3 linked regions of the Variovorax paradoxus EPS genome follow. The protein of the gene in region 2 interacts with the protein of the main gene of each other region in a pairwise test. Links are inferred from orthologs where the notes say so. Each region holds a gene or a part of one and is shown on either strand. Other genes may lie near its edges.

Region 1 (2,797 bases), 1.8 Mb from region 2 along the record:
CGCCGGTAGACGCAGGCGGATCACGTTGAGGCGGTGGAACAAGTCTTCGCGGAAGCCGCCGAGCTTGACGCGCTGCTCCAGGTCCTGGTGGGTCGCCGCGATCACGCGCACGTTGGCCTTGACCGAGTTGTGGCCGCCTACGCGGTAGAAGTGACCGTCGCTCAGCACGCGCAGGAGGCGCGTCTGCAGGTCGAACGGCATGTCGCCGATTTCGTCGAGGAAGAGCGTGCCGCCTTCGGCCTGCTCGAAGCGGCCGCGCCGCATGGTCTGCGCGCCGGTGAAGGCGCCGCGCTCGTGGCCGAAGAGTTCGCTCTCGAGCAGGTCCTTCGGGATAGCCGCGGTGTTGATGGCCACGAAGGGACCGTTGGCGCGCGGCGAGTGCTTGTGCAGCGCACGCGCCACCAGTTCCTTGCCCGAACCCGATTCGCCGGTGATCAGCACCGTGACATTGCTCTGCGAGAGCCGGCCGATGGCGCGGAACACGTCCTGCATCGCGGGCGCCTGGCCGAGCATTTCGGGCGCGGCGACCATGCGCTCTTCGGAGACTTCCTCGCGCTGGCTTTCGTCGACAGCGCGGCGGATGAGCTCGACCGCGCGCGGCAGGTCGAAGGGCTTGGGCAGGTATTCGAAGGCGCCGCCCTGGAAGGCCGAGACGGCGCTGTCGAGGTCGGAGAACGCCGTCATGATGATGACCGGCAGGCCGGGGTGCTTGGCCTTGATCTTGTCGAGCAGATCGAGCCCGGAGCCGCCGGGCATGCGGATGTCGCTCACCAGGACCTGGGGGCCCTGCTGCTCGTCGTCGTCGGCCTGCTCCAGGGCTGCGAGCACCTCCCGGGTATTCGTGAAACTGCGGGTGGGCAAGTCTTCGCGCAGCAAGGCCTTCTCGAGCACGAAGCGGATCGATTGGTCGTCATCAACTATCCAGATCGGCTTCATGCATCTCCTTGTTGCCGTGCTGCGCTAGGGCAGCGGTATCAGTATCTTGAAATCGGTTCGGCCCGGGACGCTGTCGCACTCGATCACGCCGTGATGCTGTTGCACAAAGGTTTGTGCAAGGGTCAGCCCGAGGCCTGTTCCGCCCTCCCTGCCCGATACGAGCGGATAGAAGATGCGGTCCTTGATCGTGTCCGGCACACCCGGTCCATTGTCGATGACATGCAATTCCAATGCCAATCGATACCACTGCTTGTTGAATATCACTTGCCGGGCGATGCGGGTCCTGAAAGTGATCTGCGCATCGCCTGCCGCGCGACGCTCCGTCAGGGCCTGCGCGGCGTTGTGCACGATGTTGAGGGTGGCCTGGATGAGCTGCTCGCGGTCGCCGCGGAACTCGGGGATGGACACGTCGAAATCGCGCTCGATGTGCAGGTCGCGCGGAAACTCCGCAAGGATCACCGAGCGCACGCGTTCGCAGACTTCGTGGATGTTCACGTCGCCCACCACGTGCGGCCGGCGGTGCGGCGCCAGCAGGCGGTCGACCAGCGTCTGGAGCCGGTCGGCCTCGTGGATGATGACCTGGGTGTATTCGATGAGGTCGCGCGACTCGACCTCCATCTGCAGCAGCTGCGCCGCACCGCGAATGCCGCCGAGCGGATTCTTGATCTCGTGCGCGAGGTTGCGGATGAGTTCCTTGTTCGCCTGCGCCTGGTCGATGAGCCGCTCTTCGCGGTCTTGCCGCACCTGGTGCTCGAGCGGCGACATCTCGATGATGAGTTCGCCCTTCTTGTCGCCGTGCGCGAGCGTGACCTGCACCGGCATCAGCTCGTGATTGACGCGCCGCAGAAAGGCTTCGTAGCGCAGCGTGGCGAAGTCGTTGCTGCTGGCGCCGTCGAGCGCGGTGCGCAGCACCTGCGGCTCATGAAAACAGGCGCCAAATTGCGAGCCTTCGAGCGTTCGCCGCGAGGTGCCCAGTGCGTCTTCGAGGCCTGCGTTGGCGAACAGCACGGAGCCGTCGCTGTTGACCACGGCAATCAGCGTGGACAGCAGGTCGAAGGTCTGAAAGCGCGTGTTGGCGCCAACCGCCTTCTTCCCGAATGCCATGCGATTACTGGGGTTTGTTGGTCGGCAACCGGCCGATTTCCCGGCGGATGCCTGCGATGTCGCTCTCGTTGCGCGCGAGTTCGGCCTTCATTTCGGCCACGCGGTCGAGGTACTTCTGGTAGTTGCGGCCTTCGCTGCCCTGCTTTTCGGGCTCGCCGTTGTTGTAGTCCTTCTGCAGCTCGGCCTGGCGCGCCTCGGCCTTCTTGAGTTCGGACTCGAGCACCGAACGGGCTTCGCCGTCCCGGGCGCGCTGGTCGACGCCTTCGACGCGCGGGCTGCCGGCCGGCGCACGCGCGGCGGAAGCGCCCGACGAGCCGCTCGACGAGGACTTCGTCGTACCACCGCCACCCTGGACGACGGTGACGTTGCCGCCCTCCATGACCTTGCAGCCCTTCTGCTGGGCGATGGTGGCGTTGTTGGTGTATTCATTGCCGCAGCGCCACACGCGCTCTTGCGAGGACGCCGGCAGGGCGGCCAACAATGAACCGGCCAGGAAAATGAGAGAAGCAGTCTTCATGTGAATCGGTGGGTGGCGCGACAAAGGCGCATTTTCATGCAATTCCGCGCCACTGGTGACAAGATGTTCCGCGTCAAGGAAAAAGGACGGCCGAGGCCGTCCTTTTGTCTTACTTCCCCGCGAGGGGCTCGCTTTACAGCGAGTAGTACATGTCGAACTCGACCGGATGGGTCGCCATGCGGAAGCGGGTGACTTCCTGCATCTTCAGCTCGATGTACGCATCGATGTACGAATCGGTGA
Region 2 (7,834 bases):
GGTCTCGGGCAGGGCCACGACGAGCGGCCGCTGCCGGTAGGCGGTGAGGCCGTCGCACTCGTAGGGCGTGGTGTCTTCGGCATGCCAGATCAGGGCATGCGCGGGCAGGTGGACCTGCAGCGCGCGCACGACTTGCGACTGGCGCTCCGTTTTCTGTAGCGAATCTTGCTGGACGGCAGTGAGCGGCGCATTCATGCGGCGGGCCTCTTGTCTTTTCTGGCGGATGTCTCGGGGGTAACGCACTCTACGGAAATGCGGCGGCGCCGGGTTGAAGCTTTTTTGCGCCGCGCTTGAAAGAACTTTGCCGGCGGGCCCGGCCGCCCGCTCAGCGCAGGCTCTGCGCGAGCCAGTCGACGAAGGCCGCGCACTCCCAGCGCTCGAGGGTGCCGGGCTGCCAGCAGATGGTGTGCCGGTGCGGCGACGGCACGGCCCGGTCGGAGAGCGCCACCAAACGGCCCGATTCGAACCACGCAGCGCCCATCTTCTGCCGCACCAGCGCCACGCCGAAGCCGCTCGCGGCCGCGTCGTAGACGAGCCCCAGGTCGTTGAACTGCGAGCCGACGTGCGGCTCCGGCTGGTCGATGCCGCAGTGCGCGAACCAGGTGCCCCAGGGTTCGAGCGGGCTGCGGATGAGCCGCGCACTCGCGATCTCGGCTGCCGTGCGAAAGCCGTCGAACGGGCCGAACTCGTTGAGGAAGCTCGGGCTGCAGGCGGGCACCACTTCTTCCTCGAGCAGCAGGCGGTGTTCGCAGTCGGCATAGGCGCCGGTGCCGTAGCGCACTTCGAGGTCGGCCTGCTCGGCCGTCACGTCGAGTAGCGGGATCGACACCTGCAGCACGAGTTCGATGTCCGGATAGATGTTGCGGAACAGCTCGAGCCGGGGCATCAGGAACTGGCGGCTGAAGGTCGGCGTGACGGCGATGCGCAGGCGTGTGGCGCGCGGTGCGGCGTTGGCCAGCGGCGTGGCCTGCAATGCCGCAAGGCCGGTGCGCACGTTCGCGAGGTAGGCCGCGCCGTCGGCCGTCAGGCTGAAATCGCTGCGGCCGAAAAGCTTGAAGCCGACGTGCGCTTCGAGTTGGCGGATGCGGTGGCTGACGGCGCTGGGGGTGACGCACAACTCGTCGGCCGCGCGGCCCGCGTGCCGCAGACGTGCCACCGCCTCGAACGTCAGCAGGCATTGGATCGGCGGGATGTGCTGGAGAGCCACTTGGTTCTTACGCTCCGGACTTCTGTTCAGGGCGCGTGCACAGGCCACCGGGTACTCCCCTCCGCGAATGTCCCCCGGGCTTCGCCCTCCTCCTTGATTTCGCTGCGGGGAGCACCCGATGCCCTGCGCACACAGAGCGCTGCCGTGGTGCTGGCCGATCAACGACTGCACTGAATGACGAGCACGCCGATGGGGTGCCTTGCGCAGCGAAATCAAGGAGGAGCCGAAGGCGGGGGACATTCGCGGAGCAAGGTACCCCGTCGGCGGGATCGCGCCCTGAACGTCTCACCCTAGTCCTCGAAAAAACTGACCGGCAGCCCGGGCGTATCGACGCGCGTCGAGATCACCGTGCCCGATGCCGGAAGTCGTTCGATCTCCGCAGCAGGCCGGCCTTTGCGGCCGCTGGTGACGAAGAGCGTCTTGAGGTCATCGCCGCCGAAACAAGGCATGGTCGGGCATTGAAGAGGGACCGGCACCGAGGCCACGATTTCACCGGACGGCGCGAAGCGCAGCAGCTGCGCGCCTTCGAACATCGCGACCCAGTAGTGCCCTTCGGCATCGACCGTCGCGCCATCGGGCCGGCCTTCGTAGCGAACCGGCGAGTCGGGTGTCCAGCCTTCGGGCTTGGCGTCGAACTGGTGGAACACGCGGGCGCGCGAGAGCGCGTTGGCCTCGGCATCCCAGTCCCATGCACAGACCACGTGCGCGGCGGTGTCGGCCCAGTAGAGAGTGCGCGCGTCGGGGGAGAACGAGAGGCCGTTGGCGGTGGTGGACTCGTTGGCCATCTGCGAAAGCGTGGGCGAAATGTCGGTGCCAGGGCGTGCATCGAAGCAGTAGAGCGCGGCGTTGGCGCGGTCTTTCGCCTCGTTGAGCGAACCGCCCCAGAAGCGCCCGAGCGGATCGCATTTGCCGTCGTTGAAACGCATGGTGCGCACGTCGTGCTCGACGCGCGCCATCGCGACCAGTTCACCGCCCCATTCGCGCGCGCGGTAGATGCCGTCGCGCAGTGCGATCACGAGGCCGCCGCTTCGGGCCGGCGCCATGCAGCCGGGTTCGGTGGAGAGGGCCCATCGCTCGACCGTGGCACTTGTCGTTCCGATGTCGCCGCGCGTTCGCAACACGGCGCGGCCAGGGATGTCGAGCCAATAGAGGGAGCGTTCTTCAGGGTGCCAGAACGGCGATTCGCCGAGCTCGCAGAGGCTGTTGTCGAGGGAGGTCCACATGGTGGGGCGATTGTGCCCCTGGCGATGGCCGCGGCAGGCAAAAAAAAGCCCGCTGGCGCCGAAGCGCTCGCGGGCTGAACATCCAAAGGAGACCTCGCTTGAAAAACTCGTTACGAAGAATTGTTCTTGTGAAGAAAAAGGATGGTGGTCATCCGGCTGCGAAGCCCCGGAGGGCTCCGCAGTAGGGAATCAACGGTTGTAGGCGGTTTCGCCGTGCGAGGAGATGTCGAGGCCTTCGCGCTCTTCTTCTTCCGACACACGCAGACCGATGGTGAGGTCGGCGATCTTGAAGGCGATGAACGCCACCACGCCCGACCACACGATGGTCAGCAGCACGCCCTTGAGCTGGATCCAGACCTGGGCACCGATGCCGTTGGAGACGACGCTGGCCGTGACCCAGTCGCCCACGAGGCCGGGGCCACCGAGTGCCTGGGTGTTGAACACGCCGGTGAGCAGCGCGCCGACGATACCGCCGACACCGTGCACGCCGAACACGTCGAGCGAGTCGTCCGCGCCGAGCAGCTTCTTGAGACCGTTGACGCCCCAGAGGCAGGCGAAGCCGGCGATGAAGCCGATGACGATGGCGCCCATCAGGCCGACGTTGCCGGCGGCCGGGGTGATGGCCACGAGGCCTGCAACGGCGCCCGAAGCGGCACCCAGCATCGAGGCCTTGCCGCGCATCAGCGCTTCACCGATGCACCATGCGAGCACGGCGGCGGCGGTGGCCGAGAAGGTGTTCATGAAGGCGAGCACGGCGCTGGTGCCGGCTTCCAGGGCCGAACCTGCGTTGAAGCCGAACCAGCCGACCCACAGCAGCGAAGCGCCGACCATGGTGAGCGTGAGCGAGTGCGGCGTGAAGGCTTCCTTGCCGTAGCCCACGCGCTTGCCGATCAGGAAGGCACCCACGAGGCCGGCGACGGCTGCGTTGATGTGCACCACGGTGCCGCCTGCGAAGTCGAGCGCGCCCCACTGCCAGATCAGGCCGGCCTTGGCGTTCTGTGCGTCCACCACGTTGGCGGCGGTGTAGGCGTCAGGGCCCATCCAGAACCAGACCATGTGAGCCAGCGGTGCATAGCTGAAGGTGAACCAGATCACCATGAACAGCAGCACGGCCGAGAACTTGGCGCGTTCGGCAAAGGCACCCACGATCAGGCAGCAGGTGATGCCGGCGAACGTGGCCTGGAAGGCGGCGAACAGCAGTTCTGGGATGTAGACACCCTTGCTGAAGGTTGCGCCGGCTGCGAACACGCCGGTGGCCGGATCGAAGATCCCCTTCATGAAGAGCCGGTCGAATCCGCCGATGAAGGCATTGCCCTCGGTGAACGCGAGGCTGTAGCCGTAGATAAGCCACAGCACGACGATCAGCGAGAACGTGACCATCACCTGCATCAGCACCGACAGCATGTTCTTGCTGCGGACCAGGCCGCCGTAGAACAGCGCGAGGCCGGGGATGGTCATCATGATCACGAGCAGCGTGGACAGCATCATCCAACTGGTGTCGCCCTTGTTGAAGGACGGCGCGGGTGCGGCAGCAGGTGCTGCTTCGGCCGCGGCGGGTGCTGCAGCTGCTGCGGCGGCAGGCGCTGCAGCGGCGGGAGCGGCCGCGGGTGCTGCGGCAGCCGGCGCGGATGCGGCGGGCGCTTCAGCAGGCGCGGCGGGTGTCTGTGCGAAGCCGGACGTGCCGGCTGCGAGAACGCTCAGGCCGAGCGCAAGAGAGACAAGCAGTTTTTTCATAGTCGTTGTTCTTTAGTGCCAAACACGATCAGAGGGCTTCGCGGCCCGTTTCGCCGGTGCGGATGCGTACGACCTGCTCGAGGTTGTAGACAAAGATCTTTCCGTCGCCGATCTTGCCGGTGCGGGCGGCACCTTCGACGGCTTCGATCACGCGATCGACCAGGTCGTCGGAGACGGCCGCTTCGATCTTGACCTTGGGCAGGAAGTCGACCACGTACTCCGCGCCGCGGTAGAGCTCGGTGTGGCCCTTCTGGCGGCCGAAGCCCTTCACCTCGGTGACGGTGATCCCCTGCACGCCGATCGCCGACAGTGCTTCACGCACTTCGTCGAGCTTGAACGGTTTGATGATGGCTGTGACCAGCTTCATGTGAACTTCTCCTTTGGATGGAAATGAAATGGTGCGGCAGCTTGGGCCGCACCTCGTTGTTTTTATTTAGAGCGTCTTCGTCAGCGTGAGGATGAAGCGCGCCTTGTTCGGCGAGTAGTACGTCGTGCCGAAGGTGCCGAAGTCGGGGATCTCCAGGCCCGGGTTCGCGACGACCTGGTAGTTCGCCTTCTTGTTGGCGCCCTGCACCGAGCCGGTGAGCGACAGGCCGTTGCCGAAGTCGTACGAGGCGCCGACGTTGTAGTCGACATAGCTCTTGTAGCCCAGGCTGCGGATGTCGCTGGACATGTTGGTGAAGCCAACGGCTGCCTTCAGCGTGACCTTGGGCACGATTTCCTTGCTGTACGCGAGGTTCAGGTAGCCGGTGTTGCGGCCCTTCAGGCCCGAGCCGGCCTTGTTGCCTGCGTAGCCGAAGTAGTCCTTCGACACGGTGTGCGAGTACTTGGCGGTGAACGAGCCGAAGGTTTCGTCGGCGTAGGTGGCGCCAAGGTAGAGCTCGGTGGTGTTGCCGGCGGAGTTGCCCGGGTAGATGTAGGTGAGGGCACCGACGTCCATGTCGACCGGGCCGGCCTTGAACTTGTAGCCGCCGTACAGGTCGGTCTCGATGCTGTTGCCCTTGAGCCAGTTGACGCTCGAGTTCCAGTTGCCCACGTAGAAGCCGCTGTCGCCGAAGGCGTAGTCGAAACCGCCCTGGATGGCGGGCTTCAGGCCGCGGGTCTTGGCGTAGTCGTTGCGGCCGATCATGTCCTGGTCCTGGCCGCGGAACTTGTAGTTCGTGGTCAGCGAGATGTTGCCGGTCAGCGAGGGAGCCGGGGCCGGCGCCGGATCTGCCGGAGCCGTCTGCGCCAGGGCGGCGCCCGATGCGGTCAATGCAGTGGCCAGAACGATCAGCGCCTGAACGGCGGAACGGTGCGTCATCGGGAAACTCCTCGCGAGTAAGTAAGTGTTGGGGGACCTGACACCCTCAAAGCAGGGAGCGTGCCAAAGTGCACGAATACCTTCATCCAGCAGGGAGCGAACGGCTGCCGATGAGCGCCAATTCGTTACAAGCGTTGTTTCGATCGGTTGCAGGCACCACCGTGCCGCGCGGCCGCGGGGTCAACAAAAGATGGATGCACCATCTTGGGGAGAGGGAGAAAAATGAGTCTGTCTTTGGTGCAAAGCCGCGCTTTGCTTGGGCTGGAAGCGGCCGATGTCACGGTCGAGGTGCATCTGGCGAACGGTTTGCCCAGTTTCACGCTCGTGGGGCTGGCGGAAACCGAGGTAAAGGAATCGCGCGACCGGGTGCGTTCGGCCATCCAGAACGCGGGCCTGGAGTTTCCGAACAACAAAAAGATCGTGGTGAGCCTCGCGCCAGCCGACTTGCCGAAGGATTCCGGCCGCTTCGATCTGCCGATTGCGCTGGGCATCCTCGCGGCCAGCGGGCAGTTCCAGGGCACGCGGCTGGCGGGGCACGAGTTCGCGGGCGAGCTGTCGCTGTCGGGCGAGTTGCGGCCGGTACGCGGCGCGTTGGCCATGGCGCTGGCCCTGCACACGCGTGGCGTCGCGACGAAGCTGGTACTGCCGATGGACAGCGCGCAAGAGGCCGCGCTGGTGCCCGGCGGAGAGGTGTACGGCGCGAGGCACCTGCTCGATGTGGTGCGGCAGTTCCTGCCCGAGGAGGACAAGGCCGCGGCACCCGAACCCTCCGACGATGGCTGGGCGCGGATTTACGTCACACCGGGCGTCGCCGCATCGCAGTACGCGGATCTGGCCGAGGTCAAGGGCCATGTCGGTGCCAAGCGCGCACTCGAGATCGCCGCGGCCGGCGGCCACAGCCTGTTGATGGTGGGCGAGCCGGGCTCGGGCAAGTCGATGCTCGCGCAGCGCTTTGCGGGCCTGCTGCCGGCGATGAGCATCGACGAAGCGCTGGAGAGCGCAGCCGTCGCGAGCCTGGGCGGGCGCTTCGCGACGGAGCGGTGGATGTGCAGGCCGACTTCGGCGCCGCATCACACCTCTTCCGCCGTCGCATTGGTGGGTGGCGGCTCGCCGCCGCGGCCGGGAGAGATTTCAAGAGCGCATCACGGCGTGCTGTTTCTCGATGAATTTCCCGAATTCGCGCGCTCCGCATTGGAAGCGCTGCGCGAGCCGCTGGAGACCGGCACGATCACGATCGTTCGTGCTGCGCGTCGCGCCGAATTTCCTGCGCGCTTCCAGTTGATCGCGGCGATGAACCCCTGCCCTTGCGGCTATCTCGGTTCATCGCTGAAGTCCTGCCGCTGCACGCCGGACCAGGTCTCGCGCTACCAGGGCAAGCTCAGCGGGCCGCTGCTGGACCGCATCGACCTGCACATCGAAGTGCCCGCGGTGTCGGCGGAGCAGCTGCTCAATTCACCCCCGGGCGAATCGACCGAGAGCATCCGCAGCCGCGTGGTGGCGGCGCGCGAACGCGCGATGCAGCGCCAGGGCCACGCCAACCAGAACCTGCAGGGCAGCGCGATCGACAAGCATGCGGAGCTGGACGCCACGGCGCTGAAGTTCATCTACAACGCGGCCGCCAAGCTGGGGTGGTCGGCGCGCAGCACGCACCGGGCGCTGAAGGTGGCGCGAACGATTGCGGACCTGGCTTCGTCGGAGACGGTGCAGGTTATGCATGTGGCGGAGGCGGTGCAGTACCGCAGGGGGTTGCACGGTGTGGTGTGAGGCACGCCGCGCCGATGACCCGGGCTACAACAGGCCGCGCGCGCCCAGGTTGCGCATCAACGCACTCAGCCCGAAAGTCCAGCGCGGCGCCTGATCCGCATACACAACCCGGTTGAACAGCGCACCAAGCTCCGGCGCCCCCACGCGCACGTGGTCCCCCACGACATGCGTGAATCCCTGCCCCGGCCCATGCCGATCCTGCGTCGGCGCAAACATGGTGCCCAGAAACAGCATGAAGCCGTCCGGGTAATCATGGTGAATGCCAACAGCCTGCGACACGATGTCCAACGGATCGCGGCTGATCTTCGTGAGCGAGCTCGAGCCTTCGAGCACGAAGCCTTCGGGTCCGGTCACCTGAAGCCCAACGGTGATGCGGCGCACATCGGCGATGCCGAAGTGCTCGTCGAACAGGCGGATGAATGGACCGATCGCGCACGAGGCGTTGTTGTCCTTCGCCTTGCCGAGCAGCAACGCGCTGCGGCCTTCGAAGTCGCGCAAGTTGACGTCGTTGCCGAGCGCGGCGCCCAGTGTCTCGCCGCGGCTGTTCACGGCGAGCACGACCTCGGGCTCGGGGTTGTTCCAGACCGAGCCCGAATGGATGCC
Region 3 (3,198 bases), 3.2 Mb from region 2 along the record:
CAGCCCGCTCACGGCCTCGAGCATCTCGAGCATGGGACGCGTCAGATCCTCCAGGGTCCTGGCGGAAGAAACCGAGTCGGAAAGCTGAAGCAGCAAGGGGTCCATGAAGGCCATTCTGAACGGTCAAAGACTCAAAAATGAATCTTTTTGTTTGCAGAAGTTGATGAAAACGCGGCGACGCCGACCCCGGTTGACTGCTTTCAGGCCAGCGCTTCCATCAGGTCCTTCTCGATGGCCAGCTGCGTTTTCTGGCCCTGGAGCTCGGGGCCGCTGATCAGAAAGGTGTCTTCCACCCGCTCGCCCAGGGTCGTGACCTTGGCGAGCTGCAGATTGAGGTGATGGCGCGCCAGCACCCGCGCCACCGAATACAGAAGACCCGCGCGGTCGCTGGCCGAGATGTTGAGCAGCCAGCGCTGCGCCTTGTCGTCGGGCAAGAGGCTGATGCGCGGCTTGATCGGGAAACTCCGCACCCGGCGCGACACCCGGCCCATGCTCGGCGGGGGCAGGGCGCCGGCTTCGGTGAGCGTCTGCGCGAGGCCCGACTCCACCATGCTGATGAGGTCGCGGTAGTGGTCGGGCAGGAAGGTGGTCACGACCTGGAAGGTGTCGAGCGCATAGCCGTTGCTCGTGGTGTGCACCTTGGCATCCAGGATGCTGAACGACGACTGGTCGAAGTAGCCGCAGATGCGCGCGAACAGGTCGGGCTGGTCGGGCGTGTAGACCACCACCTGCAGGCCTTCGCCCACCGGCGACAGGTGCGCGCGCACGATGGGCGGCGCCTTCGGGTCGATCGGCACGTTCGGCGGCGGCACGAAGCGCGAGAGCTGCTTGGCGTGCCAGGCGATTTCGGTGGCGTCGTGCCGCATGAAATAGCCGACGTCGAGCGTGTCCCAGAGCGCCTTGTGCGCCTCGAAGCGCTGGGCATGCAGGGCGAGCTGCACCAACGCCTCGCGCTTGCGCGATTCGACTTCGGCGTCCGGGTCGGGCATGCGTCCGCCGAGGGCGCGCAGCGTGTAGCGGTACAGGTCTTCGAGCAGCTTGCCTTTCCATGCATTCCATACGCGCGGCGAGGTGCCGCGGATGTCGGCGATGGTGAGCAGATACAGCGCGGTGAGGTAGCGCTCGTTGCCCACGCGCTTGGCGAAGGCGCCGATCACCTCGGGGTCGCTCAGGTCCTGCTTCTGGGCCACCTGGCTCATCACCAGGTGCTCGGACACGAGGAATTCGATGAGCTTGGAGTCTTCGCGCGCGATGCCGTGCTGCTTGCAGAAGCGCTGCACGTCGCGCGCACCGAGCGTCGAATGGTCGCCGCCGCGGCCCTTGGCGATGTCGTGGAAGAGGGCCGCCACGTACAGGATCCAGGGCTTGTCCCAGCCGGCCGCGAGCTGCGAGCAGAACGGGTACTCGTGCGCATGCTCGGCAATGAAGAAGCGCCGCACGTTGCGCAGCACCATCAGGATGTGCTGGTCCACTGTGTACACGTGGAACAGGTCGTGCTGCATCTGCCCCACGATGCTGCGGAATACGCGAAGGTAGCGCCCGAGCACCGAGGTCTGGTTCATCAGCCGGAAGGCATGCGTGATGCCGTAGGGCTGCAGCAGGATCCGCATGAAGGTCTCGTGGTTGACCGGGTCGTTGCGGAACTTGCTGTCCATCACATGGCGCGCGTTGTAGAGCGCCCGCAGCGTGCGCGCCGACAGGCCCTTCACGCCGATGGTCTTCTGGTAGAGCAGGAAGGTCTCGAGCACCGCATGCGGCTCGCGCTCGTAGAGGTCGTCGCTCGCGATCTCGATGAGGCCGGCGCGCTCGTAGAAGCGCTCGTTGATCGGCGTGTGCTGCTCGTCGCTGGGCTGCAGGCGCTCGGAGATGTTGAGCAGCAGGATCTGGTTGAGCTGCGACACGGCCTTGGCCGCCCAGTAGTAGCGGCGCATCAGCGCCTCGCTGGACTTGCGCTGCGATTCGCTTTCGTAGCCGAAGCTGGCAGCCACGGCGGTCTGCAAGTCGAACACCAGGCGGTCTTCGCGCCGGTTGGCAATCACGTGCAGGCGGGCGCGAATCAGCGAGAGCAGCGCCTCGTTGCGCTTGATCTGCTGCGCCTCGAAAGAGGTGGCCAGGCCGTTCTTGGCCAGGTCGTCCCAGCGGCTGCCGTAGCCGGCGGCCTTGGTCATCCAGAGGATGGTCTGCAGGTCGCGCAGGCCCCCGGGCGATTCCTTGCAGTTGGGTTCGAGCGCGTAGGGCGTGTTGTCGAACTTCTGATGGCGGTGCCGCATTTCCTGCGACTTGGCCACGAAGAACGCCTGCGGATCGATGGCACGCGTGAAGCGGCGGCGGAAAGCGACGAAGAGCTTCTTGTTGCCCGCGATCAGCCGGGCTTCGAGCAGCGAGGTCTGGACGGTGACGTCCTTCTCGGCCTCCGCCAGGCACTCTTCGACGGTGCGCACGCTGGAGCCGATTTCGAGCCCGGCGTCCCAGCAGTGGCCGATGAAGGCTTCGATGCGGGCCGGGTCGATCTCGCTCTCGTGGCCTTCGGGCGGCAGGAGCAGGAGGACATCGACGTCGGAATACGGGAACAGCTCACCGCGGCCGAAACCGCCGACGGCGGCCAGGGTCAGCGAGTCGCCGAAATTGGCTTCCTGCCACAGGCTGCACAGCGTCTGGTCGGCCAGCGCCGAGAGCTGGCGCAGCACCGTATGGACGCTGCGGGTGGGCGCGCGTGCGAAGCGCAGGGTGTCGAAAAGGGCGAGCTTTTTCGCGCGATAGGCTTCGCGCAGCGTCGCCACATCGATCTTGGCTGCTTCGATCACGGCGGGGGCGCGCTTCGGCGCGTCAGGTTTTTGTCGAGGTGACGAAGGAGGGCAGCGGGGGGCTGCCTTCGGAGAGCGTCAGCACTTCGTAGCCGGTTTCGGTGACGAGCACGGTGTGCTCCCACTGGGCCGACAGCGAATGGTCGCGGGTGACGATGGTCCAGCCGTCGTACTGGCCGCCCTTGAAGTCTTCCTTCACGTCGCGCTTGCCGGCGTTGATCATCGGCTCGATCGTGAAGATCATGCCGGGCTTGAGCTCTTCCATGGTGCCCGGGCGGCCGTAGTGCAGCACCTGGGGCTCTTCATGGAAACGCTGGCCCACGCCGTGCCCGCAGAACTCGCGCACCACCGAGAAGCCCTGGCCCTCGGCGAACTTCTGGATCGCATGGCCCAC

What was found. Proteins that work in one complex are often made in the same cells at the same time.
Region 1: the proteins of glnK (region 2) and glnL interact in binary tests that used the Escherichia coli proteins (3 or more experiments, as listed by UniProt). The link is inferred for Variovorax paradoxus EPS from one-to-one orthologs.
Region 3: the proteins of glnK (region 2) and VARPA_RS15965 interact in binary tests that used the Escherichia coli proteins (3 or more experiments, as listed by UniProt). The link is inferred for Variovorax paradoxus EPS from one-to-one orthologs.

What each region holds. Positions count from the first base shown.
Region 1 is NC_014931.1:1,990,622-1,993,418, reverse strand. It holds glnL (nitrogen regulation protein NR(II)), read right to left. Parts: upstream 2,041-2,797; coding sequence 961-2,040; downstream 1-960. Other genes in the region: glnA (type I glutamate--ammonia ligase), read right to left, coding at 2,691-2,797; VARPA_RS09020 (hypothetical protein), read right to left, coding at 2,045-2,557; ntrC (nitrogen regulation protein NR(I)), read right to left, coding at 1-936.
Region 2 is NC_014931.1:235,146-242,979, reverse strand. The notes cover bases 2,863-5,602. They hold glnK (P-II family nitrogen regulator), read right to left. Parts: upstream 4,532-5,602; coding sequence 4,193-4,531; downstream 2,863-4,192. Other genes in these bases: VARPA_RS01105 (TorF family putative porin), read right to left, coding at 4,598-5,467; VARPA_RS01120 (ammonium transporter), read right to left, coding at 2,863-4,164. Outside these bases: VARPA_RS01135 (FAD-linked oxidase C-terminal domain-containing protein), read right to left, coding at 1-195; VARPA_RS01130 (LysR substrate-binding domain-containing protein), read right to left, coding at 326-1,207; VARPA_RS01125 (SMP-30/gluconolactonase/LRE family protein), read right to left, coding at 1,498-2,430; more of VARPA_RS01120, read right to left, coding at 2,620-2,862; VARPA_RS01100 (YifB family Mg chelatase-like AAA ATPase), read left to right, coding at 5,690-7,231; VARPA_RS01095 (fumarylacetoacetate hydrolase family protein), read right to left, coding at 7,256-7,834. UniProt on the Escherichia coli protein: Involved in the regulation of nitrogen metabolism. Regulates the activity of its targets by protein-protein interaction in response to the nitrogen status of the cell.
Region 3 is NC_014931.1:3,444,678-3,447,875, reverse strand. It holds VARPA_RS15965 ([protein-PII] uridylyltransferase), read right to left. Parts: upstream 2,805-3,198; coding sequence 201-2,804; downstream 1-200. Other genes in the region: map (type I methionyl aminopeptidase), read right to left, coding at 2,827-3,198; VARPA_RS15970 (sensor domain-containing diguanylate cyclase), read right to left, coding at 1-105.